Regions from separate parts of the Aeromonas enteropelogenes genome, predicted to be linked through region 3. Evidence: predicted binding sites of a transcription regulator. Region 3 holds the regulator's gene; each other region holds the start of a gene.

Region 1 (9,751 bases), 1.6 Mb from region 3:
TCTCGCCGCCTTTGGCAGCCAGGGTATGGGCCAGCTTGCCCGCTGATGACGAGAGCCCGTCGTTATCGGCCAGCACGTCACCCTCCCCCTCTTGCGGCAAGAGATTGCCGTTCGCCACAAAAGCGAGGTCGATAGCCGCGTCTTGTTCCGCCACCACTTGTGCAGGCAAGGGCACCGCCGGCGCCGTGACCAGGGTGGTGTCGAGCTTGAGGGAGTCTTGCAGACGGAGCAGAAAATCGCTGGCGGGTAGATCCTCTGCTTTCGTGTCGGATTTATCGGATTTGGCGGGTTTGTCAGAGCCGGCAGCCTCCACCTCGGACGACACCTCATCGGTCGCCAAAGATTTGGCTGTCTGGGAAGAAGAAGCCTCGGGGGCACTCTTTACGCGCTCTGGCGCCGAGCCCGTCCCCTGAACCTTGGCGATCTCGGTGGCGAAATCCCCTCTCTGTCCGGACGGGTTGCCGCCATCGCTGCCGCCGGTTTCCGCCACGCCGTTCAGGGAGGCATTTTCCAAGCCATTCGTCAGAGTCGAAGGCGCCTGTGTCAACACTGTCTGCATCATGATGGGATCCCTGAATTCTGGAGGTGCCCACGTCAGGGCTACCGGCAATGTTCAGTTCAAAGCAAGTTACAGGCCAGATTGATGGAAACGCCTCAGTATGGCGTACTCATCCAGCATCTTCTGCTCCTGACGCTGGGCCTTCTGCTGCTCGCGGCTGGCCTGCTTCTCCAGCAGCAGCTCCACCGCCTTGCGCCGCTGCTGGGCCGCCAGCCAGGCTTCCCGCCGCTGCTCCAGCGCCTGGCGCACCTGCTGCACCCCTTCGCTCTGTTGGGTGGCGGCCTGTTCGAGCTTGTTGATGAAGGCGTGATACTGGGTATTTTGCTGGGCGCTGATCCCCTGTAGGCCGCGATCGGTCCACTGCTGGTGATAGATCTGGCGGTACTGGTTGAGGGCGTTTTGCTGATCCATGAACAGCTTCAGATCCTGCTGCGCCTTGACCAGCGCCAGCGCACACTGCTGTTCGGCCTCGACCAGCCGTTCGGCCAGCAACACCAACCCTTTACTCATCGCCGCTCTCTCCCCTCATCCGTCGTCAGCGCATCAGCGGCATGGCCACCATCTGCAAGGCTTGCAGGCCATCGTCATAGTGGATGACCTCGCGCATGCCCTGCTGCAAGAACTGATCCAGATAGGGTTTCTGGATGATGGCGCGGTCGATGCGGGGATCCGAGCCCTGGCTGTAGGCGCCGATGGTGATGAGATCCCGGTTTTGCTGATAGAGGGAGTAGAACTGCTTGAGGGTGCGCGCCAGCTCCATGTGCTCCGGCGAGGTGACCATGGGCATGACCCGGCTGATGGATTTCTCGATGTCGATGGCCGGATAGTGGCCCGAATCGGCGAGTTCGCGCGACAGCACTATGTGGCCATCGAGGATGGCTCGCGCCGCATCGGCGATGGGATCCTGCAGATCGTCCCCTTCCGTCAGCACGGTAAAAAACGCCGTGATGGAGCCCTGGCCGTCGCTGCCATTGCCCGCCCGCTCCACCAGCGCCGGCAATTTGGCGAACACAGAGGGTGGATACCCTTTAGTCGCCGGGGGCTCGCCCACCGCCAACGCGATCTCGCGCTGAGCCTGGGCGTAGCGGGTGAGCGAATCCATCAGCAGCAGCACGTTGAGCCCCTGATCGCGAAAATACTCGGCGATGGCGAGCGCCGTCTCGCACCCCTTGAGGCGCATCAGGGGCGAGGCATCGGCAGGGGCCGCCACCACCACGGAGCGGGCACGCCCCTCCTCCCCCAGGATCTCTTCGATAAACTCTTTCACCTCCCGGCCCCGCTCACCGATGAGGCCCACCACCACCACGTCCGCCACCGAGCCGCGGGTCATCATGCCGAGCAGCACGGATTTGCCGACGCCGGAGCCGGCGAACAGCCCCATCCGCTGGCCTTGACCCACGGTCAGCACGGCGTTGATGGCGCGCACCCCCACATCCATCGGCTGATGAATGGGACGGCGGGAAAGCGGGTTGATGCGATGCTGGGCGAACTGCACCGAGTGGGAGGAGAGGATGGGACCGAGGCCGTCGAGGGGCTGGCCGATGCCATCGATGACCCGGCCGAGCAGGTTCATGCCGACCGGAATGCCGTGCTCCTCGGTGATGGGTACCACACGGGCTCCCGGGATCACCCCCTTGAGCTGCTCGCTCGGCATCAGGTAGAGGCGATCACCGGAAAAGCCGACTACTTCCGCTTCCAGAGTGCCATCCAGGGTATCGATGCGACAGAGGGCCCCGATAGCGGCGCGACAACCTATGGCTTCCAGAGTCAGCCCCACCACCCGGGTCAATTTTCCGGCGACGGGCGGCTTGGGCGCGCTATCGCGAACCCGATACCCTTGCAACCGGTTGAGCAACGAGCCGCTCATCTGGCCTCCTCTGATACGAAAAAACGCCCGGGCCGGCCTCGGCCAACCCGGACGCTGTCATGAATGGGGATCCCGGGATGCGTTGTCCCGCAGAAAGTTGCGCAGCAGCTGATCAATACGCCCAGCCAGGGTCAGATCAATACTGGAGAGTTCGGTCGCCAGCTGCAGATCGCCGGGGGAGAGGGTGGGATCGCTTTGCAGTCGCCAGTGGCGCTTGGCGCACTCTTCGGCCCCGAACGCCTGCTCGATCCGTACCACATCGTCGGGATGGAGCATCAGGGTGACCCCCTGCTCGGCGGCGGGCAGCAGGGCCAGCCCCTCTTTGAGCGCCTCCAGCAGCAGACGGGGCGAGGTCTCGGCCTCATGGCGGATCAGCGCACGGGCCAGCTGCTGTACCAGGGCGATGAGCTGCTGCTCCACGGCCTGATCCAGCTCATTCAGGGGATTGGCCAATCGGGAGGCCAGTTCCTGCCAGTGGGCTATCTCCTGCTCCACCAGCTCGCGGCCCATGGCCAGCCCCTCCTCGCGCCCCTGTTCGAGGCCGGCAGCATGCCCCTGTTGCAGTCCCTCCAGCTTGCCCTCTTCCAGCCCCTTGGCAAATCCTGCCTCACGGCCTTCGGCCATTCCCTCTTCCCAGGCAGCCTGGCGAATGGCTTCCAGCTCCTCGGCGGTGATGCTGGGAGTCGGCTCCTGTTCGGGCTCCGGCTCCACCACCTCCTCTTCCTGCTGGTACCAGTCGGGGGAGAGTCCCAGCGCATTGGTCTCGACTTCGGACTCGACCTCCATCTCGGGCCAGCCCCAGGTCTCTACCTGGGTGTTATCGTTGTCCGGGCGCACATAGCCACGCAGTTTGTTGTTCATCTTTCAGCAGCGCTCCTCGTCGCGACCAGTTGCTGGCCCGCCATCACCATACCACTTGTTGATCATGGCTTAGAGGAACTCGTCGCCGCCACCGGAGCCCAGCATGATCTCGCCGGCATCCGCCAGACGGCGGGCGATGGAGAGGATCTCCTTCTGGGCGGCCTCCACTTCGGAGACCCGGATCGGGCCCATGGCCTCCAGATCGTCCGCCAGCATCTCGGCGGCCCGTTTGGACATGTTCTTGAAGATCTTCTCGCGCATCTGATCGTCGGAGCCCTTGAGGGCCCGTTGCAGCAGATCGCCGGGCACTTCCCGCAGCATGGTCTGGATGCCGCGATCGTCCACATCGATCAGGTTTTCGAACACGAACATCAGATCCTGGATCTGCTGGCTCATCTCCTCGTCCGACTCGCGGATGGAGTCCATCAGCTGGCCTTCGATGTTGGTGTCCAGATAGTTCATGATGTTGGCCGCCGCCTTCAGGCCGCCCATCTTGGCCGCCTGGGCGCCCGCCGCACCGGCGAACTGTTTCTCCATGATGTCGTTCAACTCTTGCAGTGCCGCCGGTTGTACCTCTTCCAGGTTGGCGATACGCATCACCAGATCCAGGCGCACCTGCTCCGGGAACTGGCTCAGGATCTCGGCGGACTGCTCGGGCTCGAGATAGGAGAGCACGATAGTCTGGATCTGCGGGTGCTCGTTTTGGATGATGCTGGCCACCTGGCGAGCATCCATCCATTTGAGGGAGTCGAGGCCGCGGGCACCTGACCCTAAGATGATCTGATCCACCAGGTTGCTCGCCTTGTCTTCGCCAAGGGCCGCCACCAACGCCTTGCGCACGAAGTCTTCGCTGCCGATACCGATATTGGTGTACTTCTGGATGTCGTCGATAAACTGACGGTGCACCGCCGCCACCCGATCGTGACTGAAGTCGGACATGGAGGCCATCGACATGCCGAGCCGCTGCACCTGCTTGGGTTCGAGGTGGCGGAAGATCTGGGCGGCATCCTCCTCGTTGAGGCTCAGCATCAATACCGCCGCCATCTCCATGCCGGACATCTGATCCAGGATCAGACGCTGGCTTTCGGTGATATCGTTACCGGTGACCTGGCTTTTATTCTCTTCAGGCATCTTTGGTTACCCATTCTTTAATGACCTGAGCGGCCAGATCCGGTTCGTTCGCCACCAGCGCACGGACCGCCTTGAGCAAGTCTTCATCCCGGTGCAGATCAGGCAGCTTGAGCTGACCATCGCGCAGTCCGAACACGGGCTCGGCTTCCGCCTGGGCCGCCAACAGGCTCAGCTCGTCGTCGCCACCCAGCACGGTGTGGTTGTCGAAATCCAGTTCTCCTTCCGGCTTGGCATCCGGGTAGAGCAGGCGCTTGAGCATGGGGCGCACCACGGTGACGATCAGCACTATGATGACCAGCACAGAGGCAGCGATGCGCACTGCGCGCCAGAACCAGGGCTGTTCGTAGAGCGGCGGCTCACCCACTACTTCCAGCTCGGGACGGTTGAACGGAATGGCGACCACTTCCAGGGTGTCACCCCGGGTCACATCAAAGCCGAGGCCACCGCCGAGCAGGCGGCGCAGGGTATCGAGTTCGGCCTGGGTGCGCGCCTCGCGAGTTACCTTGCCATCGGTACCGGTCACCGACTTGTAATCCACCGCGACCGAGACGGTCATGCGGCGAATGCCCCCCATCTGGCGACGGGTGTGGCTGACGGTGGTATCGAGTTCGAAGTTGCGGGTCGCCTCCTTGCGGGAACGGCCCGAGGCGGCGGAGCCGGACTCGCCACCGGTCGCCTGTTCGGGAATGTTGGAGGCGGCGGGGGGCTGGTTGGAGAGGGCCCCCGGGATGCCGCCGTTGCTGCCGCTGGAGCTATTCTCCTCCAGAGTCATTTCGGAGCGCACCGCCGGCAAGTCGGGATTGTAGGTCTTGCGGGTCTGCTCCTGCTGGGAGAAGTCGAGGGAGAGATCGACCTCCGCCGTATAATTGTCGGCGCCAAGCACCGGGATCAGGATAGCGTCAATTTTTTGTTTGTATTCGAGCTCCTGCTTCTGCTGCATCGCAAACTCCTTGCGAGTCTGGGCAGAGACGGGATCCTGGGAGCCGGAGTTGAGCAAACGGCCGTTCTGATCGGTCACGGTGACGCGAGTCGGCACCAGGCCGTGCACGGCGGAGGCGACCATGTCGACGATGGAGTCCACCTCCCCCTGATTGAGGGCGGAGCCCTTGAGCTTGAGTACCACGGTCGCGCTGGGTTTGCGCTCGTTGCGGGCAAACACGTTCTCTTTGGGGATGGCCAGCAGCACCTGGGCACTGGCCACGCTCTGGAACTGCTCGATGGCGCTGGCCAGCTGGCGCTCGCGGCTCAATTTCAGGCGCTCGCTCTCCATCCGCTGACTGACGCCGAAGCTGGAATCCTTGAGCAGAATATCTTCGCCGTCATTGGTCATGTCGCTCGCATTGACCAGACCGGCACGGGTCAGGGCCAGCTTGATGCTGGGGTAGTTTTCGGCACTGACCAGCACGCTCTTGCCATCCACCTGATAGGGGATCTTCTGCTGATCGAGAAAATCGAGGGTCTTGACCAGTTCCTGGGTGGTGTAGGTGCCGAGGGGACGCATGTCCGGCTCCTTGCCCCACAACAGAATGAAGACGGCGATGGCCAGGCAGATGGCCAGCCCCAGGATCAGAGTGATTTGCCGCAGCACGTCGGTGTTGGACAGAAAGCCCAGCGCCGAACTCTTCTGCTCATTTTCATCGAGGGCGGCGGTGCCCTCATCGTTCATCAGCAGTTCGCCGTTTTGGTCAGTAGCCACGATTCAAATCCTTACACTGGCATGTTCATGATGGTCTTGTAGGCATCGACCATCTTGTTGCGGACCTGTACCGTTGCCTCGAAGGCAATGGAGGACTTCTGGCCTGCGATCATGACTTCCGACAGATCCACCGACTTGTCACCCATATCGAAACGGGTGCGCAGATCGTTGGCAGCCCCTTGCAATTCGTTGACGTTGCCAAGTGCCTGCTGCAGCAACTGGCCAAAATCGGAAGTCACCTGGCGACCGGGTTGTGTCAGCGGTGTGGCGCCTGCCTCAATCTTGAGGGCCTGCATCTCTTGCATCAGGCTGCTTGCACTAATTTCCATTTTTCATCCCCAGACAAATCATTGACGCTGACAGGCACCAAGCAATAAGAGTGCCAATTAGGAAAAATGTCCTCAGGCCAGGGGATTGGGTGGTCGCAGAGGGCGATGACGAACCGGCGCCAGTTACGGCCGCGGCACGGCCCCCTCGCCCAGCAACAGCCTCAGATAGCTCAGATGCAGATCGTAGTGTTCCCCGGCGGGCAGCTTGACCAGCACTTCGTTGTGAAGGTAACCCGCGCGGCTCGCCGCCAGCTCGGGAGGGATCAGTCTCTCCACCACCAGCCTGGCAACGATGGCATCCGCCAGGGCCATGGTCGCCTCATCAGCACGCCCCCAGCCGAAATGCCCGCGATATTGCGATCCTTCAGGGTTGGGCTCGAGGGGAGAGACCTGCTCCCCCTTGACCCAGAAGGCCATGGGGATCCCATCCTGCAGACGCAGATAGACGCTCTGCTTGTCCCAGCTCGGGGCCGCGTCCATCCCGTCCTGTTCTGCTGCTTGTGTCATGCCACTCTCCTTGTTCTGCTGACAAATCCTGCTTGCGCCCATGAAAAAGAGGGCCGATGGCCCTCTTTTTACTGCAAGTTGCGTCATTTAAACAGACAACAATTCACTGTGAGCGAAGAAAAAGATGCGGTTGCTCAAAGCCTGCGCAATCACTGGGTCAGATCCTTGTCGATCCAGTATTTGGAGCCGGAAATATTGGCGTCCAGCAGCAACCCCTTCTCGCCGATCTGGTAGATGGCCATGCCACCGTTGTACTTGGCGGTGAGCTCGGCGCTCTCCTTGCCAGCGACGGCCCCCACTTCCGAGGTCGCTTCCCATCCCTGGGTGACGAAGGCATCAAATCGCGCCTTGTCTTCAAACAGGATCACCTGCTGGTAAAACTTGCCCCCCAGACCCGCGGCAATACCCGCACCAAACATCTTCATGTAGGTGTGCTTGCCCATGGTGCGATCGATTGCCACCCCGGCCCCCTGATTGGTATGGAGCATCAGGGAGAACTTGCGCGAATCGAACACCGCATAACCATATGCCTTGTCAAATAGCAACTTGGCCGAAGGTTGCTCGTTGAACAACCTCACCAGCGCGGTATCGGCCATGGTGTTGAGGGCGAGGCGCGCCTCTTCCGGGGTCTCGGGTTCGAGCATCTCGTCGAGCTTCTTGTCGGCGACCGCCAGCCACTCCTTGCCGGTGGCGATGCTCTTGTCAGTCCAGACACCGGCGGTATTGAACGCATCCTCGCCCCAGGCGGAGACGGAGGCCCAGCTCTTTTTGGAGAAATCGCTGACATCCTGCCAGACCTCCTTGCTGGTCTCGCTGACCGCAGTGCCGAGATCGGACGCCGCCTCTTTCAACTTGGCCCAGTCCGCGTGAGCCGGTGACAACACCAGCCCCAGCGACAGGGCCATCAACCATTTTTTACCCGGATTCATGCCAGATCTCCTCGTATGCTTCGCGGTGTAACAAGCAATCTGTCTTCAGCAGTGACAGCAAACCATACCATGTTTTAGCCGTGGGGTGCCGCTTAGGCCAGAGACCCACACTATCCCCGGCCTCTCCCGCCAATGAGTCCTCGTAACCGGCCCGGCAGACGAATATAAAAAAGCTGCTCACCTCGCGGTGAACAGCTTTCTGGTTGTATTGGCGGATGAAAGGCCTTATTCGACCATCATCACCTTGCAGGTGTTGGTACTGCCGACGGTCTCCATCTTGTCGCCGTGGGTCAGCAACACCATGTCGCCGCTTTGCAGCAGTCCCTTGGCCTTGAGCACGTCCAGCGCGTCGCGGCACACTTCGTAGACCGGCTTGGTCTCGTCGCCATCAAACAGCACCGGGGTCACGCCGCGGTAGAGATTGGTCCAGGCCAGGGTCTTGTTGTGCGGTGACAGGGCGAAGATCGGCAGACCGGAGCTGATGCGGGACATCAGCAGCGGCGTAGTGCCGGATTCGGTCAGCGCCACGATCGCCTTGACCCCTTCCAGGTGGTTGGCCGCATACATGGTGGACATGGCGACGGCTTCCTCCACCGAGGTGAAGGTGTAACTCATGCGGTGGTTGGAGACGTTCAGGCTCGGGTGCTTCTCGGCGCCCACGCAGACGCTGGCCATGGAGGTCACTGTCTCGATGGGGAACTGGCCGGCGGCAGTTTCGGCGGAGAGCATCACTGCATCTGTGCCGTCCAGCACGGCGTTGGCGACGTCCATCACCTCGGCACGGGTCGGCAGCGGCGCATTGATCATCGACTCCATCATCTGGGTCGCGGTGATCACCACCCGGTTCAGACGACGGGAGTAGCGGATCAGCTTCTTCTGCACACCCACCAGCTCGGGGTCGCCGATCTCGACGCCCAGATCGCCACGAGCCACCATGACGGCATCGGAGCCAAGGATGATGTCTTCCATCGCCTCGTCGGTGGCGACGGTTTCGGCGCGCTCGACCTTGGCCACGATCTTGGCGTTGGAACCGGCTTCGCGGGCCAGCTCGCGGGCGTAGCGCAGGTCATCGCCGCAGCGGGGGAAGGAGACTGCCAGGTAGTCCACATTCATGCGGGCGGCAGTCTTGATATCTTCCTTGTCTTTCTCGGTCAGGGCCGGCGCGGAGAGGCCGCCCCCCTTCTTGTTGATGCCCTTGTTGTTGGAGAGCGGGCCGGCAACAGTCACTGTGGTGTGAATGCGAGTACCTTCGACACGTTCGACTTTCAGTTGCACACGACCGTCGTCCAGCAGCAGGATGTCGCCCGGCACCACGTCATTAGGCAGGCTCTTGTAGTCGATCCCCACCTGCTCCTGGCAGCCTTCACCCTTGCCGAGGGCGGCGTCCAGCACGAACTTGTCACCGATGGCCAGGTAGATCTTGCCATCCTTGAAAGTGGAAACACGGATTTTCGGGCCCTGCAGGTCACCCATGATGGCCACGTGGCGGCCGAGTTTGGCAGCAATGTCACGCACCTGGTTGGCGCGCTGGATATGATCTTCAGGAGTGCCGTGAGAGAAATTCATCCGCACCATGTCGGCGCCGGCGCGGATGATCCCTTCCAGGATCCCTTCGCGGTCGGTAGCCGGACCGAGTGTGGTTACAATCTTTGTACGTCTAGGCATGAAAGACTCCAATATGAAGTTGATATGACTTGAAATTCTGCCCCATCAAGCGGATGCCGACAGGCATCCGTTTGCCAGCCATCTGGGTGGCTTTTGTTATTAAATTACAATACTACACCAAAGCAGGGTGGCATAGACAGCCGGGGGTCACCCCCCGACGATTCAGGAAGAGTGCGGTGTATCGAAGCGGGATTCGCGCAGTCCCTC
Region 2 (9,751 bases), 1.8 Mb from region 3:
GGAGGCCGCCTCGTTCTGGCCATCCTTGCGGCGAAACAGGCCATCCTGCCCTTTCTCCACCGCATCAGCGGCCGGGTTGACCAGCTTGATCCGCTGGAAATCCTCCGGCAGGTTGGCGGCGGCCCCTTCGGGACGGCCACTGATGGTGCCATCCCGGTTGATTTCGATCTTTTCCATTGGCATCGGCAGCACGATGGGGCGGCCACCGTCATCCACGACGTTGAGCCCGGTCGAGGTCTGCAGATTGCCCGTGGCACTCACCTGGAGGTTACCCATGCGGGTAAAGGCCTCTCCCCCCTTGGGATCCTGTACCGCAATCCAGCCCGGGCCATCCACGGCCACGTCCAGATCCCGTCCGGTCGTCATCAGCATGCCGTGCTGCAGGTTCTGGCCCGGCCGCTCCGTCATGGCAAATACCCGTGACGGCAAGCCCTCGCCAAACGCCTGCATGCTTCTGGCCTGCTCAAAATCAGACTTGAAGCCGATAGTGTTGGCGTTGGCCAGGTTGTTGCCACGAACAGCCAGGCTGTTCATGTTCTCCTTGGCCCCGGACATGGCGATGTAAAGCAGGTGATCCATGGGATCCTCCGTCAAACAGATGACTCTGAGGGGATAACTGCAATTTGGATGCCAACAGCGTAAATTTGGCTCGGTGACGGGGTGATTTGCGGGTAGTCGAAGGCGGGACAGAAAAGCGCGAGGCGCCTAAAGGCGCCTCGCTATCAGAGAGATCAGCGGATCTGCAATATGGTCTGCTGCAGTGAGCTGTTGACTTCCAGCGAACGGGAGTTGGCCTGGAAGTTGCGCTGCGCTGTGATAAGGTCCACCAGCTCGTTGGTCAGGTCGACGTTGGACTGCTCCAGTGCCGACGACTTGATGCTACCGAAGGTACCCGAGTTGGGCGTACCGGGCAACGCATCGCCGGAGAGCAGGGATTGACGCCAGGAGGTGTCCCCCACCTGAGTCAGCCCCTGGGAGTTGGCAAACTTGGCCATGGCCACCATGGCGACCTTGACCGTGGTCGCGTTGCTGTAGGTGGCGGAGACGATGCCATCCGGAGTGATTTCGACCTTGGTCAGGCGACCGACGGTAGAGCCATCCTGTGTCAACTTGTTGACTTCGAACGGCGAGGCATATTGGGTGATGGTGCCCAGCTTGATCTCCACCTGCTGGGTCGGATCGGCACCGTTGGTGATGATACCGGCACCACCGGCACCCAGCGCTTCGGTCGTGATGACGGCAGGGCTGGTCGGGGTGATCATCTTGCCATCGGCGCCGAACTGGATACGGGCACCCAACGGGGCCTGGCTCAGGCCTGCCGCCATGGTCGGGGCTGAGCCACCGGCGATGTCGATGGGTTTGTCCCCTTCATACAGGTACATGCGCCAAGAGGTGGGATCCGCTGGTTTGGTCAGATCGGCCGGATCGGCCTCCTTGATGAAGTACTGGGTGATGGTATGGGGTTCACCCAGCGAGTCGTAAACCACCACCGAGGTCGAGGATGAGTAGGTTTTCGAATCTTTCGGATCAAAGGTCGACGCATCCGCCGGAATGGCTGGAGGCACGGCTGCCGTACCACCCGCCGGCAGCGGGGTCGCGGTTGAAGGCAGGTTGAAGCTCGCTTCTATCTTGCTGGTCTGAACCGGCTCACCGGCCCGATCCGGAATCTGGATCGGCTTGGTCGCATTGATGCTCACCGCCTTGGGGGTACCGTCATCGTTGATCTCGTAGCCTTGCAGATAGTGGCCCTGGTTATTGACCATGTAGCTGTTTTCGTTGAGCTTGAAAGCCCCGGCACGAGTGTAGGTGCGATCCAGGTTGGTCAGCCCGTCTGAGGTCACGAAGAAACCGTTACCCTGGATGGCCAGGTCCAGCGAGTTGTTGGTGAACTGCAGCGCCCCTTGGTGAAACTGCTGCGCCACCGCACCGGTTGCCACGCCGTTGCCGACCTGGGTCTTGGCGTTGACGAAGATGGAGTTGGCATAGACGTCAGCAAACTCGGCACGTGATTCCTTGAAGCCGGTAGTGTTGACGTTGGCGATGTTGTTAGCGGTGACGTTAAGGTCTTTCTGTGCCGCGTTGACACCACTTAAAGCGTTGTTAAATGACATGTTCAGCTCCTTAAATCACTGCTGAGGAATTAGGTGTAGTTGATTGCGTAGGGGTTGTTTCAGGTTTGCTCTTGGTGCCGGAGATCTCCAGAATATCCGTCAGCATGATGGACCCAAGCCCTTTGAGTTGTACCCTGGTGGGAGAAGCCGAGCTCCCCAGGGTCACACTCTCTACCTGGCCGTAAGTTAGTGCAGGTATGCTCTCCGATTTGCCACTGGCATCGGTACCACTGACTTTGAACTTGTATTTGCCGGCTGGAGCAGGCTTGCCATCCTTGTCGGTACCATCCCAGGTGAACGGCACGTTGCCCTGCTGCTCACCATTGATGACGAAGTCCTTGATGACCTGACCCTTTTCATCCTCGACCGTGATCTTGAGGTTGGAAAGCTTTTGCCCGCCGACTGCCGCCACACCGGAAACCTGGCCATCTGTATCGAGATAACCGGTATCCGAGGGAATAAGGACGCTCTGCCCTACCAGAGACGACGCCTGCAACGCTTGGCTGGAGGTCATCAGGTCGTTGAGGCTCCCCATCTGGGTCGACAGCTGGTTGATGGCATCAGACGTCGACATGGAGGTCATCTGCGACAGCGTCTGGGCGTTATCCACCGGTTTGAACGGATCCTGATAAGAGAGCTGCATGGTGAGCAGTTTCAGGAATGACGCCTGATCCAGCTCTTTCTTCGGGGTCGTGCTCGTGCCCGATGTCTGGCTTGTCGTACTGACCCCGCCCAGCGTATTGGTGATATCAACCATGTGACAGCACTCCTATCAAGATTTGCCCAGGTTCAACGTCTGCTGCAGCATCTTCTTGGCCGAATCTGCAACCTGAACGTTGGTCTGGTAACTGCGCGAGGCGTTGATCATGTCAGCCATCTCTTCCACCATGTTGACGTTGGGCTTGAAGATGAAGCCGTCTTTGTCCGCCATGGGATGGTTGGGGTTGTACTCTTTGAGCAGGGGAGCCTTGCTCTCGACTATCCCCTTCACCTCAACGCCGACTGACCCCTGTTTATCCGACATGGCCTGGTCAAGCTGGGCGGCAAAAATTGGCCGCCTGGCATGGTAAGTTGCCTCCACACTCGAACTGACACTGTCTGCGTTGGCCATATTGCTGGCCACAGTGTTGAGTCGTACCGATTGGGCACTCATGGCCGAGCCTGCTATGTCAAAGACCTTGAACAAACTCATCACTGATCTCCTTTCAGGGCCTTGAGCAGGCCGCTGATCTTGCCATTCATGAATTCGAGGGAGGTTTGATATTCAAGGCTATTTCGCAAAAACTCGCTGCGCTCCTGCTGCACATCCACCGTGTTGCCATCACCGGTATCAGGTTGCAGCGGGTTGCGGTACTGCACGGTTCCCGGCGCATCCATATTCAGGGCAAAGTGCTTTTCACTGGTGGTCGCCAATCCAAACCCCTGTTGATGCTGGGCTTCCTGCAACGCTTGAGCGAAATTGAGATCCCTGGCCTTGAAACCCGGGGTATCCGCGTTGGCAATGTTGCTGGACAGCACTTCTGCCCGTTTGGCACGCACGCTCAGGGTGTATTGATGAACCCCGAATGCCTTGTCGAATGAAATAGCCATAGCACACCTCCTGCTTGGAGTATTCATTAGCAAGAGCTATGCCAGAAAAGTTTCATATCAATAGAATGCCCGGACAGACAATCCCCGGCTTGGCGGTGGGTCGCTCAAAGAGGCAGGCATACTGTCAGTCACGATCAAGCACAGACAGGTACAGTCAGATAAAAAAATGAGGGAAGCTGTCGCTTCCCTCATTGATGATTCATATGATGCGAGAGGATCCCGCAAACCCTTGGATGGCATGGCCCCAAGGCTTATTTGACCTTGTAGACAATCCCCGGATTGCAGCGGATCATCTCGAACCGGTCGGTCAGCCCGGCCAGTGATTCAGACGCTCCCAACATCAGGTAACCACCCGGGTTAAGGCTGGTAGCAAACTGGTTAAGGATCTTCGACTTCACTTCCGGCGCAAAGTAGATGAGTACGTTGCGGCAGAAAATAATGTCAAATTTGCCGAGCAGGCTGTAGCTCTCCAGCAGGTTGAGCGGTCTGAAGGTGGTCAATTTTCTGACTCGCTCGACCACCCGCATCTTGTTGTCGCCACAGGGCTCGAAAAACATCTTCTTGCGCTCGGGAGAGAGGCCGCGCGCCAGCGCCAGGCTGTCATACACCCCTTCCTTGCACTGGTTAAGCATGGTAGTCGAAATATCGGTTCCCACGATCTGAACGCCGCCCGGCAGGGTGCCCGGCTTTTTCATCTGCTGCTCCAGCGCCGTCATGGCTATCGAGTAGGGTTCCTGTCCGGATGAAGAGGCCGCAGACCAGATTTTGATAGGGCGGCCACTCTTGCCCAGTTCGGGAAAGATCTTGTCGGTCAACAGCTGAAAGGGGTAGGTATCGCGAAACCAGAGGGTTTCGTTGGTGGTCATGGCATCCACTACCGCCATTTTCAGGTCACGCTCTCGCACACTCATTGCACGGGTAACCAGATCAGACAGACTCTCAATGCCAAACTGAGCCATCAAGGGTGAAAGACGGCTCTTCACCAGATACTGTTTGTTATCGCCCAGCACAATCCCGCTCTGTATCGCCAGAAAATTGCTGAACTGTTTGTATAAGTCGTCCGAAAGTGTCTTCATGCAGCTGTTCTTCTTTTATCAGAGTGCATTTTGTACGGCCTTGGCCAATTCATCAGGCTGGAACTTGGCAATAAAATTGTTCGCACCGACTTTCTGCACCATTGCCTGGTTGAATACTCCGCTGAGGGATGTATGCAGAATAACATGCAAATCCTTGAGGTTGGGATTATTCCGGATTTCAGCCGTGAAGGTATAACCATCCATTTCCGGCATCTCTATATCCGAAATGACCAGTGCAATCTGATCCTTGATCGGGCCATTTTTGGCCATCTCCAGCAACATGTTCAGTGCATCCCGACCATCTTTGGCCAGCACGCACTCCACTCCGATAGCCTGCAGCGCACGCTGAACCTGCTTGCGAGCAACAGAGGAGTCATCGGCCACCAGTACGGGACGACCCAATGTCGGGTGTTCAACGCTAGCTTCCACCAACTCTTGGCTCACTTCGGTTGAGACAGGGGAGATCTCGTTCAGGATGCGCTCTACATCCAGTATCTCGACCAGCTCCCCATCCACCTCGGTGACGGCCGTCATGTAGTTGATACGACCCGCACCTTTGGGGGGCGGCAGAATGGACTCCCAGTTCATGTTGATGATGCGCTCGACCGAGTGCACCAGAAACCCTTGAATGGAGCGGTTGTATTCGGAAATGATGATAAAACACTTGCTCAGATCTTCGATGGGACGTTTGCCCATCGCCATGCTCAGATCGATGACCGAAATGGTCTGGCCACGAATGTGGGCGACCCCGCGAATGCAGGAATTCAATTTGGGCATCACGGTCAGAGGGGGACACTGCAGCACTTCACGTACTTTGAATACGTTGATGCCAAATCTTTGACGACCATTGAGACGAAACAACAACAACTCCAGCCGGTTTTGCCCCACTAGCTGGGTGCGTTGGTTGACCGAGTCCAGAATACTGGCCATAAACACTCCCTAAAAACGCTTGGCACTGTTCATGCATGCGTAATGGATTGCGTCAGACTATCGATGTAGAAACGAACAAATCCTGAAGCAATCATAGTTAATTTGGTGATATGCGTGGATAACTTATCGACCAACGAGCGAAAATGATTAATCGACTTTTACTCATCAGCCTTTTTTTCGGCAGCATCTCCTCCAGCTACGCGTCGGACGTCACGGACTACCTGCAAGAAAGAGCGCAAGAATTCGTCTACGAGCAACTGGCTGTGCCGCTTGATGCCAGGACGGAGGTCACTGCAGCGACTCTGGATGAGCGTCTACCGCTGACCCGTTGTGAAGACAGCCTGACCATCTCCCTCCCGGCAAAAATGGAAATTCGCCGTAATACAACAGTTTACATGAAGTGCGAGGAAGACAAACCCTGGGATGTCTATTTACCTGTGCGGGTGAGCATCCAGAAACCCTATGTCACCGTCGCCAACCCGGTTGCAAAGGGGGATCTGCTGACCGAAAGCCAGCTGGTACTGGCCTATCTGGATCAGACCCTGATCCGGGGCGACTACCTCAGTGACACCGCGGCCCTCATAGGGGTGCGCAGCAAGCGGGAACTCAAGCCGGGGCAACCCGTCCGGTTAAGCCAGGTCTGCGTGGTGTGCAAAGGGGATCAGGTCACCCTGACCGCAGAAAATAACCACTTTGAAATCAAAACAATGGCCCGAGCCTTGCAAGATGGCAGCTTCGGAGAGATCATCAGGCTCGTCAACATTCGCTCCGGTAAAACCGTGCAGGGAAAGGTCAGCGCAGTGGGTGCCGTCACGGTCACTTTCTAATATCCGGATCGTCGACAACTTTTTTCTAAAGTTCTGACCTGGCGTACCGATAAACAGGTAAGCGAACCTTAAAGCAGACGAAGGTAATCAAAATGGCCATCAACAATATCAACAACTTGGCGAACAATCGGTTGCAAAATACCGGTAACAGCCAGGGAACAGGCAGCAAATCGGTTGCCTCTTCCCCCGACAGCAAGTCCACGGCGGTCAGACAGGATTCTGTCTCCCTGACCAACGAGGCCCAGCAATTGCAAAAGATGCAACAAAACCTCAATGCCGCCTCGACCGGCAATGAGAGCAAAGTCGAGCGCCTGAAAAAGGCCGTCGCCAGTGGCGAGTACCAAGTCAACAACGAAGCGGTTGCCCGCAAGATGTTCAGCTTCGAAACCAACCTGGACAAGATGCTGGGATGATGGACCTGCCTTCGTTACTGCACACTCAGGATGACTACCTCACCCGGATGCAAGGCATTCTGGAAGAAGAGTTCAACCTGCTCAAACAGCACCAGGCACTGGCCCTGCCTGAGCTGAGCGAGCGCAAACAACAGCTGCTGGGCGCCATCGAGGCGCTGGACAAGACCCTGGCAGCCTTGCCTGATCTGGCACAGCAGCTGGCTGCCTATCCAGACCAGATGGTACAGCTGCGGGAAAAACTGGATGCCTGCCAGAGCCAGAATGACATCAATGGTCGCCTGCTCGAGCTCAGCATCGTATCGAATCGCCGCCTCGCCGGCTTCTTGAGCCAACTGCGCGATCGCAACAGCCTAACCTATGACGCCAAGGGCAATACCCGCTCCGGGACCCGCTCCTACGGCATCAAGGCCTGATCTCCCCATCAGGCCTTTTGCATTTCTCCCGCTCGGCTAGAGCACCAGTCTCAGCAATTCCCTTCCGTCCGTACAGGCGTTGACCGTCAGTACGCCAGCGTCATAACGGCCATAACTGGCCGGCAAGTCGCCGCGCGGAAAACAGATAGACCCCGGATTCATCAAGATGCGCTCCCCCTGCCACTCCAGCACGGGCACATGGGTATGGCCGCTCAGAAACAGACTGCCCGCCGGCAAGGCGATGTCATCGGGATGATAAAGATGACCGTGGCTGACAAACCAGCGCCGCTCATCGACCAGCAACTGGTTGTAGGGGGCGGTAATGGGAAAACGCAACAGCATCTGATCCACTTCCGAATCACAGTTGCCTCTGACGGCCAAGATCTGCGGTGCCAGGCCGTTGAGCCGATCGGCAACCGCGGCCGGGTTATACCCTTCCGGTACCGGATTGCGCGGCCCATGGTTGAGCAGATCCCCCAGCAGCAGATAGTGATCCGGCTGCCAAGGCTCGAGCTGGGTCAGCACCCGCTCCAGGGCGATGATACTGCCGTGGATGTCGGAAATAATGGCAAGTTTCATGAAATGCTCCTCACTGCGGGCTGAAATAGAGATCCTTGGTGGCAATCGCCCCCTTCAGATTCTGGCTCGGCAATCCGCGCAAGGCGGGATCGACCAGACGCATCTGATTGTAGTGGTAGACGGGAATGACGGGCACCTCGTCGATCAGCAACTGTTCGGCATGCTGATAGAGCGCGCGCCGGCTCGACGCATCCAGGGTATTGGCCGCCTGCTCCAGCAAAAGATCAAAGTCGGGATTGCAGTAACCGCTCTCGTTGCGCACGTCCTGGCAGCGGAAGCTGTTGAGCATGGCGGAAGGCTCCACGTAATCACCGAACAGGAAGGAGCGCGCCACCATGAAGTCACCGCTGTCCTTCGCCACCTGATAGGCCGCCCACTCCATGTTGTTGAGTGTCACCTCCACCCCCAACGGCTTCCACATGGCGGCGACCGCCAGAGCCAGCTTCTTGTGGTTCTCCGAAGTGTTGTAAGTCAGGGTCAGCTTGAGGGGATGGGCGCTGCTGTAACCCGCCTCGGCCAGCAGCTCGACGGCTTTGGTCAGCCGGCTCGGCAGATCCTGTGACGCCTGCGCCGGATGCAGGGCGTCATACCCCGGCATCTCGGGTAGCAGGGACCAGGCAGGCTGCTCGCCCTGGCCGCTCACCTTGTCGGTCAACAGAGTGCGATCGATGGCCATAGAGAGCGCCTGGCGCACCCGTACATCCTGCAGCTCAGGGCGGCGCAGGTTGAAGGTATAGAGATAAGTACCCAGCAGCGGCAGACCCCAGATCCGCTCGGGGGTAGCCTGCTTGATCTTCTGGTAATACTCCAGCGCCACCTTGTTGGTGAGCTGGATCTCCCCCGCTTCATAGCGCAACCGCTCCGCATGCTGGGAGGCGAGCGGCAGATAGATCACTCGCTGGATGCGGGTATGGGCATCATCCCAATAGTGGGGATTGCGCTGCGCCTCGAGCCGCTCGTTGGGCGCCCAGCTCTCCAGCTTGTAGGCGCCGTTACTGACCAGCTTGCCAGGCTGGGTCCACTGCTTGCCAAAGCTGGCGATGGCCTTCTCGTTGACCGGCACGAAGGGGCGCTGGCTGATGAGCTGCAGGAAGTAGGGCACGGGACGTTCCAGCGTCACTTTGAGGATCTGATCGCTCTCCGCCTCCACCCCCAGCATGTCGGGCTCAAGCGCGCCGGCGTAGATGGACTGGGCATTGTTGATGCCGGTCGCCAGCAAAAGGCCCGCGGAAGGGGAACCTTGCGCCGGATCCAGCAACCGCCGCCAGGCGTAGACAAAATCCCGGGCGACCAGCGGCTCGCCGTTGGACCACTTGAGCTGAGGGCGCAGGAAGAAGCGCCACACCAGACCATCGTCACTGGTCTCCCAGCGCTGGGCCTGGGCGGGCACTATCCTGCCCTGGCCATCTTCATTGACCAGCCCCTCGAACAAATCCACCAGCACCACTTCGCCGGGAAAGCCGGAGCGCACCTGGGCAGGGTCGAGTGATTCGGGTTCGGCGCCATTGCCCTTGACCAGGGTCTGTCTGTCGGAAAGCTGAGTCTGCTGCTCAACCGGGGTAGCGTGTGCCAGCGGTCCGCTCAACACACCAATCAGGAAGGGAGAGAGCCAGCGTCGTGCCAGCCCGGGGGAAAAACCATACCGCATTACAACAACCTCGAATAAACCACTTGCTGGGGGGAAGGCCGACGGCGCGCCTGATGAATGCCTGATGCCGCCCTTGTTATCCCCGAAAACGCCCCGTATTGTATCGGGCTTGCCCGAGAGATGGAGTCTTTCGGGTTAATTTTTTCAGGAGTTTTTTATGGGGT
Region 3 (9,751 bases):
TTATCAGCCGGATTTTGTCGCCAAAGAGTTGGTGACCACCCGTTTCGATGTGAACGGCAAGCGTACCGAACGGTTGGAGTCGGCCTATGCCGAGTACTACCAGATCATCGAGCAGGCGACATTCGACAAGCCCGTCGTCTACATGTTCGATGACAAGGGGGAGGCTGAATGGAAAGTCACAGCCGACACTGGTGTGCTCAACACCGATGACAACGTGATCATGCGGGACAAGGTGCATCTGGACGGTCTGCTGCCCACCTCCTTCATCTCCACGCTCGATACTCCCTATCTGGAGTTGGACCTGGTGACCCAGGATGTGCGTAGCAACCGGGAAGTGAAGATTTTGGGTCAGGATTTCCAGACCGAAGGGGTTGGCCTGAAAGGCCATCTGGACCGCAAATATTTTGAGTTACTGGATCAAGGTCATGCCATCTATTTCAATGAAAAACGTTAATCTGGCCCTCGCAGCCCTGTTGTTCTGCGGTGTTGTGACCGCCAAAGAGTCCGACTTTGCCGAGAAGGTCTATGTCGATGCCATCAAACAGGTGGCCGAGATGCAGGATAATCGCGTCACCTTCGAGCAGGATGTGATCATCACTCAGGGCACTATCAAGATTAAGGCCGACAAGGTGGTTGTGACCCGCTCCGGCGAGAAAGGGGCCGAGGTGATGACCGCTTATGGCAAGCCCGCTACCTTCTTCCAGATCCTGGACAACGGCAAGCCGGTTAACGCCCACGGCAACAGCATTCGCTACGAGTTGAAGAAGCGCCTAGTGACCATCACCGGCAATGGCCAGCTCAAGCAGGAAGATAGTCAGGTCAATGGTGACCTGATCCGCTACGACATCGTTAAACAGAAGATGATCGCCGAGAGCAAGACACCGAACCAGCGGGTCAAAACCGTCTTCCTGCCAGATCAGGTAGAGAATTTCGACAAGCCGGCCGATCAGCAGACCCAGGGAAAATAAGCCATGGCAGTATTGAAAGCAGTGGGCCTGCAGAAGAGCTACAAGCGCCGCATGGTGGTCAGTGATGTGAGTCTGGAGGTTGGCACAGGCCAGATCGTCGGCTTGCTCGGGCCCAACGGTGCCGGCAAGACGACCTCGTTTTACATGATCGTCGGTCTGGTGCAGCGGGACGCTGGTCTCATTACCATCGATGATCAGGATATCAGCCTGCAGCCCATGCACGTGCGTGCCCGCAACGGCATCGGCTATCTGCCGCAGGAAGCCTCGATTTTCCGCCGTCTCTCGGTGTTCGACAACCTGATGGGAGTCATGCAGACTCGCAAGGGGTTGAGTCGCGAGGAGCGGGAAGACAAGGTCGAACAGCTGCTGGAAGAGTTCAACATCACCCACATCCGCGACAACCTGGGTCAGAGTTTGTCTGGTGGCGAGCGGCGCCGGGTCGAAATTGCCCGCGCCCTGGCGGCGGAGCCGCGCTTTATCCTGCTGGATGAGCCGTTTGCCGGTGTGGATCCCATTTCTGTGATAGACATCAAGAAGATCATCCAGCACCTGAAAGATAGGGGGCTGGGCGTCTTGATCACCGACCACAACGTCAGAGAGACTCTGGACGTATGTGAGAAGGCCTATATCGTCAGCCACGGCCAGATGATTGCTGAAGGTGCGCCGGCTGATATCCTCGCCGATGAGCAGGTCAAGCGCGTCTATTTGGGCGATCAATTCAGTCTATAGTAAGGGGGCATGCCTTCATTTCCTTTGCCGCGTGCCTCGCTGAACATAAGGATATCCCGACGTAGATGAAGCCGACATTACAGTTGCGTCTCGGTCAATCCCTGACCATGACGCCGCAATTACAACAAGCGATTCGTCTGCTCCAGCTCTCCTCTCTGGAACTTCAGCAGGAAATTCAGCAAGCGCTCGAAAACAATCCCCTGCTGGAGCAGGAAGAGAGCGAGGTGCAGGAGACATCCCCGCAAGATCAGGTTGATGCCAGCCAGCTGGATTCCAGCGATGCCATGGCCCAGGATCAGATGCCGGACGAGTTGCCGGTCGATACGACCTGGGACGAGGTCTATTCCGCGGGGACGGCCCAGAGTGCCGGACCCATCCATGATGGGGATGACACCGTCTACCAGGGGGAGACCACCGAGAACCTGCAGGACTACCTGTTGTGGCAGATGCGCCTCACCCCGTTCAGCGATGTGGATGCCGCCATCGCGCTTGCCATCATAGATGCCATCGACGAATCCGGTTATCTGACAGTGTCGCTGGAAGATATTCAGGCGGCGGTGAGCAGCGACGAAGTGGAGGTCGAACTCGATGAAATCGAGGTCGTGCTCAAGCGGGTGCAACACTTCGATCCCGTGGGAATTGCCGCCCGTTCGGTGCAGGAGTGTCTGCTGATCCAGCTGGAACAGTACGACCCCGAGACTCCCTGGATCAGTGAGGCCAAGGAGGTGATCCAGGAGCACATGGATCTGCTTGGCAATCGCGATTACCGCACCCTGGCCCGCAAGACCCGGCTCAAGGAGAGCGACCTCAAGGAGGTGCTGGATCTGATCCAGCTGCTGGAGCCGCGGCCGGGCAACGGCATCATCCAGAGCGACTCCCAGTACGTGATCCCGGACGTCTCCGTAGTCAAACGGCAGAATCGCTGGGTGGTTGAACTCAATCCCGATTCATCCCCGCGCATTCGGGTCAACGAGACCTATGCCGCTATGGCACGTAATGCCCGTAGCAGCACGGATACCCAGTTTATCCGCTCCCACTTGCAGGAAGCCAAGTGGTTCATCAAGAGCCTTGAGAGCCGTAACGACACCCTGTTGAAAGTGGCCAGCTGCATCGTCGAGCAGCAACAGGGCTTTTTCGAATATGGTGAAGAGGCGATGAAGCCGATGGTGCTCAACGATATCGCCGAAGCGGTGGAAATGCACGAGTCGACCATCTCCCGTGTAACAACCCAGAAATACATGCATACCCCCCGCGGTATTTTCGAACTGAAGTTTTTTTTCTCCAGCCATGTGAATACAGAAGGAGGAGGAGAGTGCTCATCGACCGCAATCCGTGCGCTCATCAAGAAGCTGGTGACGGCGGAGAACCCCGCCAAGCCGCTAAGTGATAGCAAGATCGCGGATTTGCTGGCCGAACAGGGTATTATGGTGGCTAGACGCACGATCGCTAAGTACCGCGAATCCCTGTTTATCCCACCTTCCAATCAGCGCAAACGCCTGGTTTAGGCAAAACAAAAGGATGACGTTATGCAAATTAACCTGACCGGACACCATGTCGAGATTACCGAAGCTCTGCGTGATTATGTGAATAACAAATTTGCCAAACTCGAGCGTCACTTCGACCACATCAACAACGTGCATGTGGTGCTGAGCGTGGAAAAACTGAACCAGATCGCCGAAGCCAAACTGCATGTCAGTGGCGGTGAGGTCTTCGCCAACTCCGAGCATGCCGATATGTATGCCGCGATAGATACCCTGCTCGACAAGCTGGACAGGCAGATCATCAAGCATAAAGACAAGTTAAATAAAAAATAACCATGCAACTTGAACACATACTGAGTCGGGACTGCACCAAGAGTGCAGTCCCTTGTACTAGCAAGAAACGGGCCCTCGAAATCATCAGCGAGCTGGCCGCCGAGCGCCTGGGCACCTCACGCCAGGCGCTGTTTGAATGCTTGCTGGCCCGCGAAAAAATGGGCAGTACCGGGATCGGTGCCGGTATCGCGATCCCTCATGGTCGTATCGACGATGAATTTCCGCCCACCGCTATTCTGATGACGTTTGCCGATCCCATCCCTTTCGACTCCATCGACAATCAACCGGTTGACCTGCTGTTTGCTCTGCTGGTACCGGAAAGCGAGTGCAAACAGCATCTCAAGACCCTTTCCCTGATGGCCTCCAAGCTGGGTGACAAGGCGGTATGCCGCCAGTTACGCCAGGCAACCAGCGATGAAGAGCTCTATCAGATCATGACCTCAGCCTGATATACAGGCCAGGATCACACACCCGTTTTGGCGTGAGGGAACAAGATGCAGTTAATCGTGGTAAGTGGACGCTCGGGCTCCGGTAAAACCGTAGCCCTGAGGGTATTGGAAGATCTGGGTTATTACTGTGTGGACAACCTGCCGGTCAACCTGTTGCCCCAGCTGATCGTTTCGGTCGAGAGCCAGTACGACAAGCTGGCAGTCAGCATAGACGTGCGCAACTTGCCGAATGATTCGGAAAAACTGGAGAATCTGCTGGCTCAGGTGCGCAACGAGGGCAGGGTCGAGTTTGCCAGCTTCTTCTTCGATGCCGACAACACCACGCTGCTCAAACGATATGGCGAGAGCCGCCGTCTGCACCCCTTGTCGCGCAACAAACTGTCGTTGGACGAGGCGATCCGGGAAGAGACCCATCTGCTGGCGCCGATCTCCTCAACTGCCGATCTGCGTATCGATACCACCAGCCTCAGCATTCACGACTTGAGCGAGCTCATCAAGACCCGGGTGCTCGGCAAGAAAGAGAACGAGTTGGTGCTGGTGTTCGAGTCGTTCGGTTTCAAATATGGCATACCCAAGGATGCCGATTTCGTGTTCGACGCTCGCTTCCTGCCCAATCCGCACTGGATCCCCGAGCTCAAGCCTTTTACCGGTAAGGATGAGCCGGTGGCCAGCTACCTCTCGGCCCAGGCGGACGTGATGCTATTCACCCAGCAAATCGAACACATGCTGGTGACCTGGCTCCCCCATCTGGAGCGTAACAACCGCAGCTATCTCACGGTCGGCATCGGCTGTACCGGGGGCCAGCACAGATCGGTATTCATCGCCGAACGCCTGGCCAACTCCTTCCGGCAGCTCGGCAAGAACGTGCAAATTCGCCACCGCACCCTCGACAAGAGCAGCTCCCAAGCGTGATGCCCCAATAGGACGACCTGATGACAGTTTCCGCCTCGGTTGAAGTGAAGAACAAGCTGGGTATCCACGCTCGGCCAGCCATGATGCTGTTCGAGCTGGTACAGGGTTTTGATGCCCATGTGCTGCTGCGCAATGAGGACGGTGTGGAGGCTGATGCCGACAGTGTGATTGGCCTGCTGATGCTGGACTCTGCCCAGGGCCGCCAAGTGGAGGTTCAGGTGGAGGGCCCCGACGAGGTGGAGGCCCTAGCTGCCGTGGTCGCGTTGTTTACGTCCGGTTTCAACGAAGAGTAATCGCTCAGTCTTCTGGCGTATGAGACGCCACGCATAAGGAGAATACCTGCGGCTTCTCAGGTATTCTCTCTCCTTCCCACTCCGCTATCTCCTGCCGTCGACATCCTGCGTGTACAGCACCCTAGCGGGTTGCCCGCTTCTGGTAGCGCAGGTCTTCTTCTATGGTGACCACGACTTCGAGCGGCTTGCCCTCACGAAATACCGAGATGGTGAGCTTGGTGCCCGGGCGACTCTCGACAATCTTGTCCATGGCAGCCCGAACGCCGCTGATGGCCTCGCCGTTGATCTTGAGCAGTACATCTCCCCGCTTCAGACCTCCCTTGCTGGCCGGGCCGTTGGGATCCAGGCTCTCCACCACCAGGCCTCGCAGATCGCCCAGGTTCATCATGCGGGCGACGATGGGGTTGATCTCGACGCTGGAGACACCGAGGTAGCCACGGATGACCCGACCGTTGGCGATCAGCTCATCCATGATCCGCTTGGCCAGCCGGTAGGGGATGGCGAAGCTGATGCCGTAAGTCTCCTGATTGCCGTTGAGGTGATAAGTAGCGGTGTTGATCCCCACCAGATCGCCACGACCATTGACCAGAGCCCCGCCCGAGTTGCCCTCATTGATGGCGGCATCGGTCTGCAGCAGATCCTGGCGGCCATTGCTGTCGGGTCCCATGCTGGAGAGCCCGGCGCGCCCGGTCGCGCTGATGATGCCTTGAGTGATGGTTTGGCCAACGTTGTAGGGGTTGCCGATGGCAAGCACCACATCCCCCACCTCAGGCTGCCGTTCCGGATCTTGAGGGATCACCGGCAGATTGTCCGCTTCGATATAGAGTACGGCGAGATCGGTCAGCTGATCGGTACCGACCAGCTCGGCGCTGAATACCCGGCCATCCTGCAGTGCGACGATGATCTGGTCGGCATCGGCAATGACGTGATAATTGGTCAGCACGTAACCGCGGGAAGTCATGATGACGCCGGAGCCCAGCCCCTGTGGGCGCAGTTCCCCCTGATTCCCCTGATTGGCGGCAAAGCTGCGGGTGTAGATATTCACGACGGCAGGGCCGGCGCGATGGGCGGCGTAGGAGAAGCTCAACTCGCGGGCATTGGTGATGAGACCGGGTAGCTGGGCCCCCCCACGAAAATTGGGAAACAACACAAGCAGCAGCGCCGCGACGGTCAAACCGAAGCCGATGGACTTGCCCAAGTAACTGACTAAAGGGGGGATTTTCATGTCATTCTCATCCGTACAGGCTGCGGGCAGAGAATAACATCATCGGTGGATAAAAATCACCCGCGGCGAATGCCGCGGGTGGGGGAGGGATTAGCGGATCACCAGATAGAGTGAAGAGTCACCCCGCTGGATATTGAGTGCCAGCACGTCAGGTTTGTTCTTGAGTGCTTTGGTCAGCTCGCCCAGTGTGTTGATCCGCAGGCGGTTGACTCCGATGATGATGTCACCTTTCTGCAAGCCCGAAGCCGCCGCAGGCGAGCGTGGGTCGATATCGGCCACGGCGACGCCGGAAACAGGTTCTGTAGTGGTGCTCAGCTTGGCCCCTTCCAGTGCCGGATGCAGGGCGCTGGCCAGGATCTCGCTATCATCTGCCTTCTTCAGGGTAACCTTGACGGTCTGCTCTTTTCCGTCGCGGATAAGGCCGAGGGCAACCTGCTTGTCGGCACCCATGGTCGCGATCTTGGCGCGCAGCTCACCAAACGAACGGATGGCTTTGCCATCGATGCTGACGATGATGTCGCCAGCCTTGATGCCGGCCTTGGCTGCAGCAGAGTCAGGCATGACCTGGTTGACGAAGGCGCCATCTTTCTTGTTGTAACCGAAGGTCTTGGCAATCTCCGAAGTGAGCTCGGTGCCGGTGATCCCCAGTTGGCCACGACGCACTTCACCGTACTTGATGATCTGCTCGGAGAGGTTGCGCACCATGTTGGACGGAATGGCAAAGCCGATGCCGATGTTGCCACCGTTGGGGCCCAGGATGGCGGTGTTGATACCGATAAGCTCGCCACGCAGGTTGAGCAGGGCGCCACCCGAGTTGCCGGAGTTGATGGCCGCATCGGTCTGGATGAAGTTCTCCAGATTTTCGATGTTGAGGCCGCTACGGCCCAGGGCGCTGACAATACCCGAGGTCACGGTCTGGCCCAGCCCAAACGGGTTGCCGATGGCCAGCGCATAGTCGCCGACTCGCAGCTCGTCGGAGTCGGCAAACTTGATCTGCACCAGATCGTCGGCCTTGATTTGCAGCAGAGCGATATCGGACTGCTTGTCTTCACCAATCTTCTTGGCGGCGTACTCGCGGCCATCCTTCAGGTTGACCTTGATCTCGTCCGCTTCGTGTACCACGTGAGCATTGGTGATGACATAGCCTTTCTTGGCATCGATGATGACGCCGGAGCCCAGCGCCTGGAACGGCTGCTCGCTCACTTGCTCGTCAGGCATGTTGGGGCCAAAGAAGAAACGGAACTGTTCCGGCAGACGCTGACGGGTCACTTTCTTGCCGGAGACGGAGATATTGACCACGGCAGGGGTAACTTGCTCAAGAACCGGTGCCAGGCTCGGCATCTCCTGGTTAGATTCGAACAGGGAAGGCATTGCAGCCTGTGCAGGGGCCGCAGACATGGCGATACCGACACTGAGGGCTAGCACACTGAGCATGGAAAGAGGTTTACGCATATGAAAAACAGCTCCCAGAAAAAGTTGCATTGCAATCGTCAAGGTCAGACCACAGGGCTGGCGGATTAGTTCCGCGAGGCACTAGCTTGTTTGCTTGAGCAAACCGGAAGAGGCTCCGGCATAGTCACGGGGAGGAATGCCGGGTTCAGTCTCGGTGCTGGTTTGCGTTTCTTCTACCGGCGGCTCACGGAACAGGGGTTCTTGAGCCTTGGCCAGGAACTTGCTCTGCTCTGCCATGTGGCGGTAGAGGGTCTGATATTGCTCGGCCAGTTGCTCCATCAGCGCCGCACTGTCGGCGAAGTGGGTATTGATTTGGCCCTGATAACTTTCGAGCTCTTTGTGGGCCTTCTTCAGTTCCTGTTCCAGACGGCCGGCATCACGGCTACGTACCGAGAAACGGCCGATGATGATACCGATGATCAGGGCCGCGACAGCCAGCAGGATCCCAGTTAACAGACTCATAGATGCTCCTTGTTACAGCTAAAACAGTGTGTTGATTCGGTTGAACAAACCGCCATGCCTGGTTGGCACTATACCGTGCGTCCCGAGGCCGTGATACCATTTTGTCCTCTATTCAGGGACTTGGAGAGGCACATCAAGGATGACACCGCAGCAAAAATATCAGCAGGATCTGCTGCGTCCGGGTTTTCAGGCCGACCCCGCCCAGCGTATGGCGATCAGCAGGCTGGAGCGACTGTATCAGGATTTGCAGCGGCGCCCGACTCCGACCAGATCCGGCGGACTGTTGGGCTGGCTGCAAAAGCCGAAACCGCCCGAGCCCATCCAGGGTATCTATATGTGGGGCGGTGTCGGCAGAGGCAAGACTTGGCTGATGGATACTTTTTTCGAGAGCCTGCCGGGTGAGCGTAAACTGCGCTGCCATTTTCACCGTTTCATGCACCGCATCCACGATGAACTTAATGCATTGAACGGCCAGACCGATCCACTCAAGCAGATTGCCAGCAAGCTCGCCAGCGAGACGGATATCATCTGTTTCGATGAGTTTTTCGTCTCCGACATTACAGACGCCATGTTGCTGGGCACCCTGTTTCAGGAACTGTTTGGCCACGGCGTAGTGCTGGTCGCTACGTCTAATATTCCTCCGCAAGAGTTATATCGCAATGGACTGCAACGAGCCCGTTTTCTGCCTGCCATCGCGCTGATCGAGCGTCATTGCGAGATACTTAATGTGGATGGCGGCATCGACTATCGCTTGCGAACCCTGGAGCAGGCCGAGATCTATCACTGTCCGCTGGATCTACAGGCAAAATCGAACCTTGAGCGTTATTTCCAGCAATTAACAGGTGGTCACGAGGCCCGGGTGGGGGATCTTGAGATCAATCATCGCCAGCTGGTGTCGCTGGGGATGGGGGAAGGGGTGCTTTACATGGAGTTCGAGCAACTTTGCTGTACTCCCCGCTCCCAGAACGACTACATAGAACTGGCCAAGTTGTTTCACACCGTCTTGCTGGCCAACGTTCAGCCAATGGGAGCTGGTACGGATGACGCGGCCCGCCGCTTCATCGCCATGGTAGATGAATTCTATGAACGGCACGTCAAGCTCATCATGTCGGCAGCTGTTCCCATGGCGGATCTCTATGGTGAAGGGCTGCTGAATTTCGAATTCCAACGCTGTCTTTCACGGCTTCAGGAAATGCAATCGCACGAATACCTTGCAAGAGTGCACCTTCCTTAGTCACAATACCGCGCCTGCCAGTCGGATGGGCATCTGCGGCAGGTAGGGCCGGGCGACATTTGCTAGCTTCATGGCAGTGAAATTAGCAGGTGATATTTAAGGCAACTTCACTTATAATCGCCCGGCCCACGTTACAGCTGTCGATAAGACAGCAACACTTTAAGCTTTACTTGTATTCGAAGGGGTACAGGTAGGCCATCGTTTGTTGTTTGT

The links. The regulator sigma-54, encoded in region 3, starts transcription at its own class of promoters, with help from an activator protein. The targets are predictions, from matches to a motif close to TGGCACNGTTTTNGCTT.
Region 1: the regulator sigma-54 is predicted to act here: its motif matches at 6,483-6,499, upstream of fliE (flagellar hook-basal body complex protein FliE).
Region 2: the regulator sigma-54 is predicted to act here: its motif matches at 3,729-3,745, upstream of flgB (flagellar basal body rod protein FlgB).

Annotation. Positions count from the first base shown of each region.
Region 1 is NZ_CP083625.1:2,599,254-2,609,004, reverse strand. It holds gene LA321_RS12355 (flagellar hook-length control protein FliK) at 1-562, opposite strand, end outside; gene fliJ (flagellar export protein FliJ) at 629-1,069, opposite strand; gene fliI (flagellar protein export ATPase FliI) at 1,095-2,426, opposite strand; gene fliH (flagellar assembly protein FliH) at 2,484-3,287, opposite strand; gene fliG (flagellar motor switch protein FliG) at 3,357-4,418, opposite strand; gene fliF (flagellar basal-body MS-ring/collar protein FliF) at 4,411-6,114, opposite strand; gene fliE (flagellar hook-basal body complex protein FliE) at 6,126-6,443, opposite strand; gene LA321_RS12320 (hypothetical protein) at 6,567-6,950, opposite strand; gene befA (beta cell expansion factor BefA) at 7,100-7,879, opposite strand; gene pyk (pyruvate kinase) at 8,105-9,544, opposite strand; gene LA321_RS12305 (MurR/RpiR family transcriptional regulator) at 9,707-9,751, opposite strand, start outside.
Region 2 is NZ_CP083625.1:2,851,466-2,861,216, reverse strand. It holds gene flgF (flagellar basal-body rod protein FlgF) at 1-579, opposite strand, end outside; gene flgE (flagellar hook protein FlgE) at 732-2,111, opposite strand; gene LA321_RS13490 (flagellar hook assembly protein FlgD) at 2,122-2,868, opposite strand; gene flgC (flagellar basal body rod protein FlgC) at 2,884-3,303, opposite strand; gene flgB (flagellar basal body rod protein FlgB) at 3,303-3,701, opposite strand; gene LA321_RS13475 (CheR family methyltransferase) at 3,953-4,777, opposite strand; gene LA321_RS13470 (chemotaxis protein CheV) at 4,796-5,707, opposite strand; gene flgA (flagellar basal body P-ring formation chaperone FlgA) at 5,851-6,534, shown strand; gene flgM (flagellar biosynthesis anti-sigma factor FlgM) at 6,627-6,947, shown strand; gene LA321_RS13455 (flagella synthesis protein FlgN) at 6,944-7,360, shown strand; gene yfcE (phosphodiesterase) at 7,397-7,939, opposite strand; gene LA321_RS13445 (peptide ABC transporter substrate-binding protein) at 7,950-9,587, opposite strand; gene LA321_RS13440 (DMT family transporter) at 9,745-9,751, shown strand, end outside.
Region 3 is NZ_CP083625.1:1,021,671-1,031,421, reverse strand. It holds gene lptC (LPS export ABC transporter periplasmic protein LptC) at 1-454, shown strand, start outside; gene lptA (lipopolysaccharide transport periplasmic protein LptA) at 441-968, shown strand; gene lptB (LPS export ABC transporter ATP-binding protein) at 972-1,697, shown strand; gene LA321_RS04800 (RNA polymerase factor sigma-54) at 1,763-3,202, shown strand; gene hpf (ribosome hibernation promoting factor) at 3,224-3,511, shown strand; gene ptsN (PTS IIA-like nitrogen regulatory protein PtsN) at 3,514-3,960, shown strand; gene rapZ (RNase adapter RapZ) at 4,006-4,872, shown strand; gene npr (PTS phosphocarrier protein NPr) at 4,893-5,165, shown strand; gene degS (outer membrane-stress sensor serine endopeptidase DegS) at 5,287-6,390, opposite strand; gene LA321_RS04770 (Do family serine endopeptidase) at 6,481-7,842, opposite strand; gene LA321_RS04765 (YhcB family protein) at 7,924-8,304, opposite strand; gene zapE (cell division protein ZapE) at 8,444-9,538, shown strand.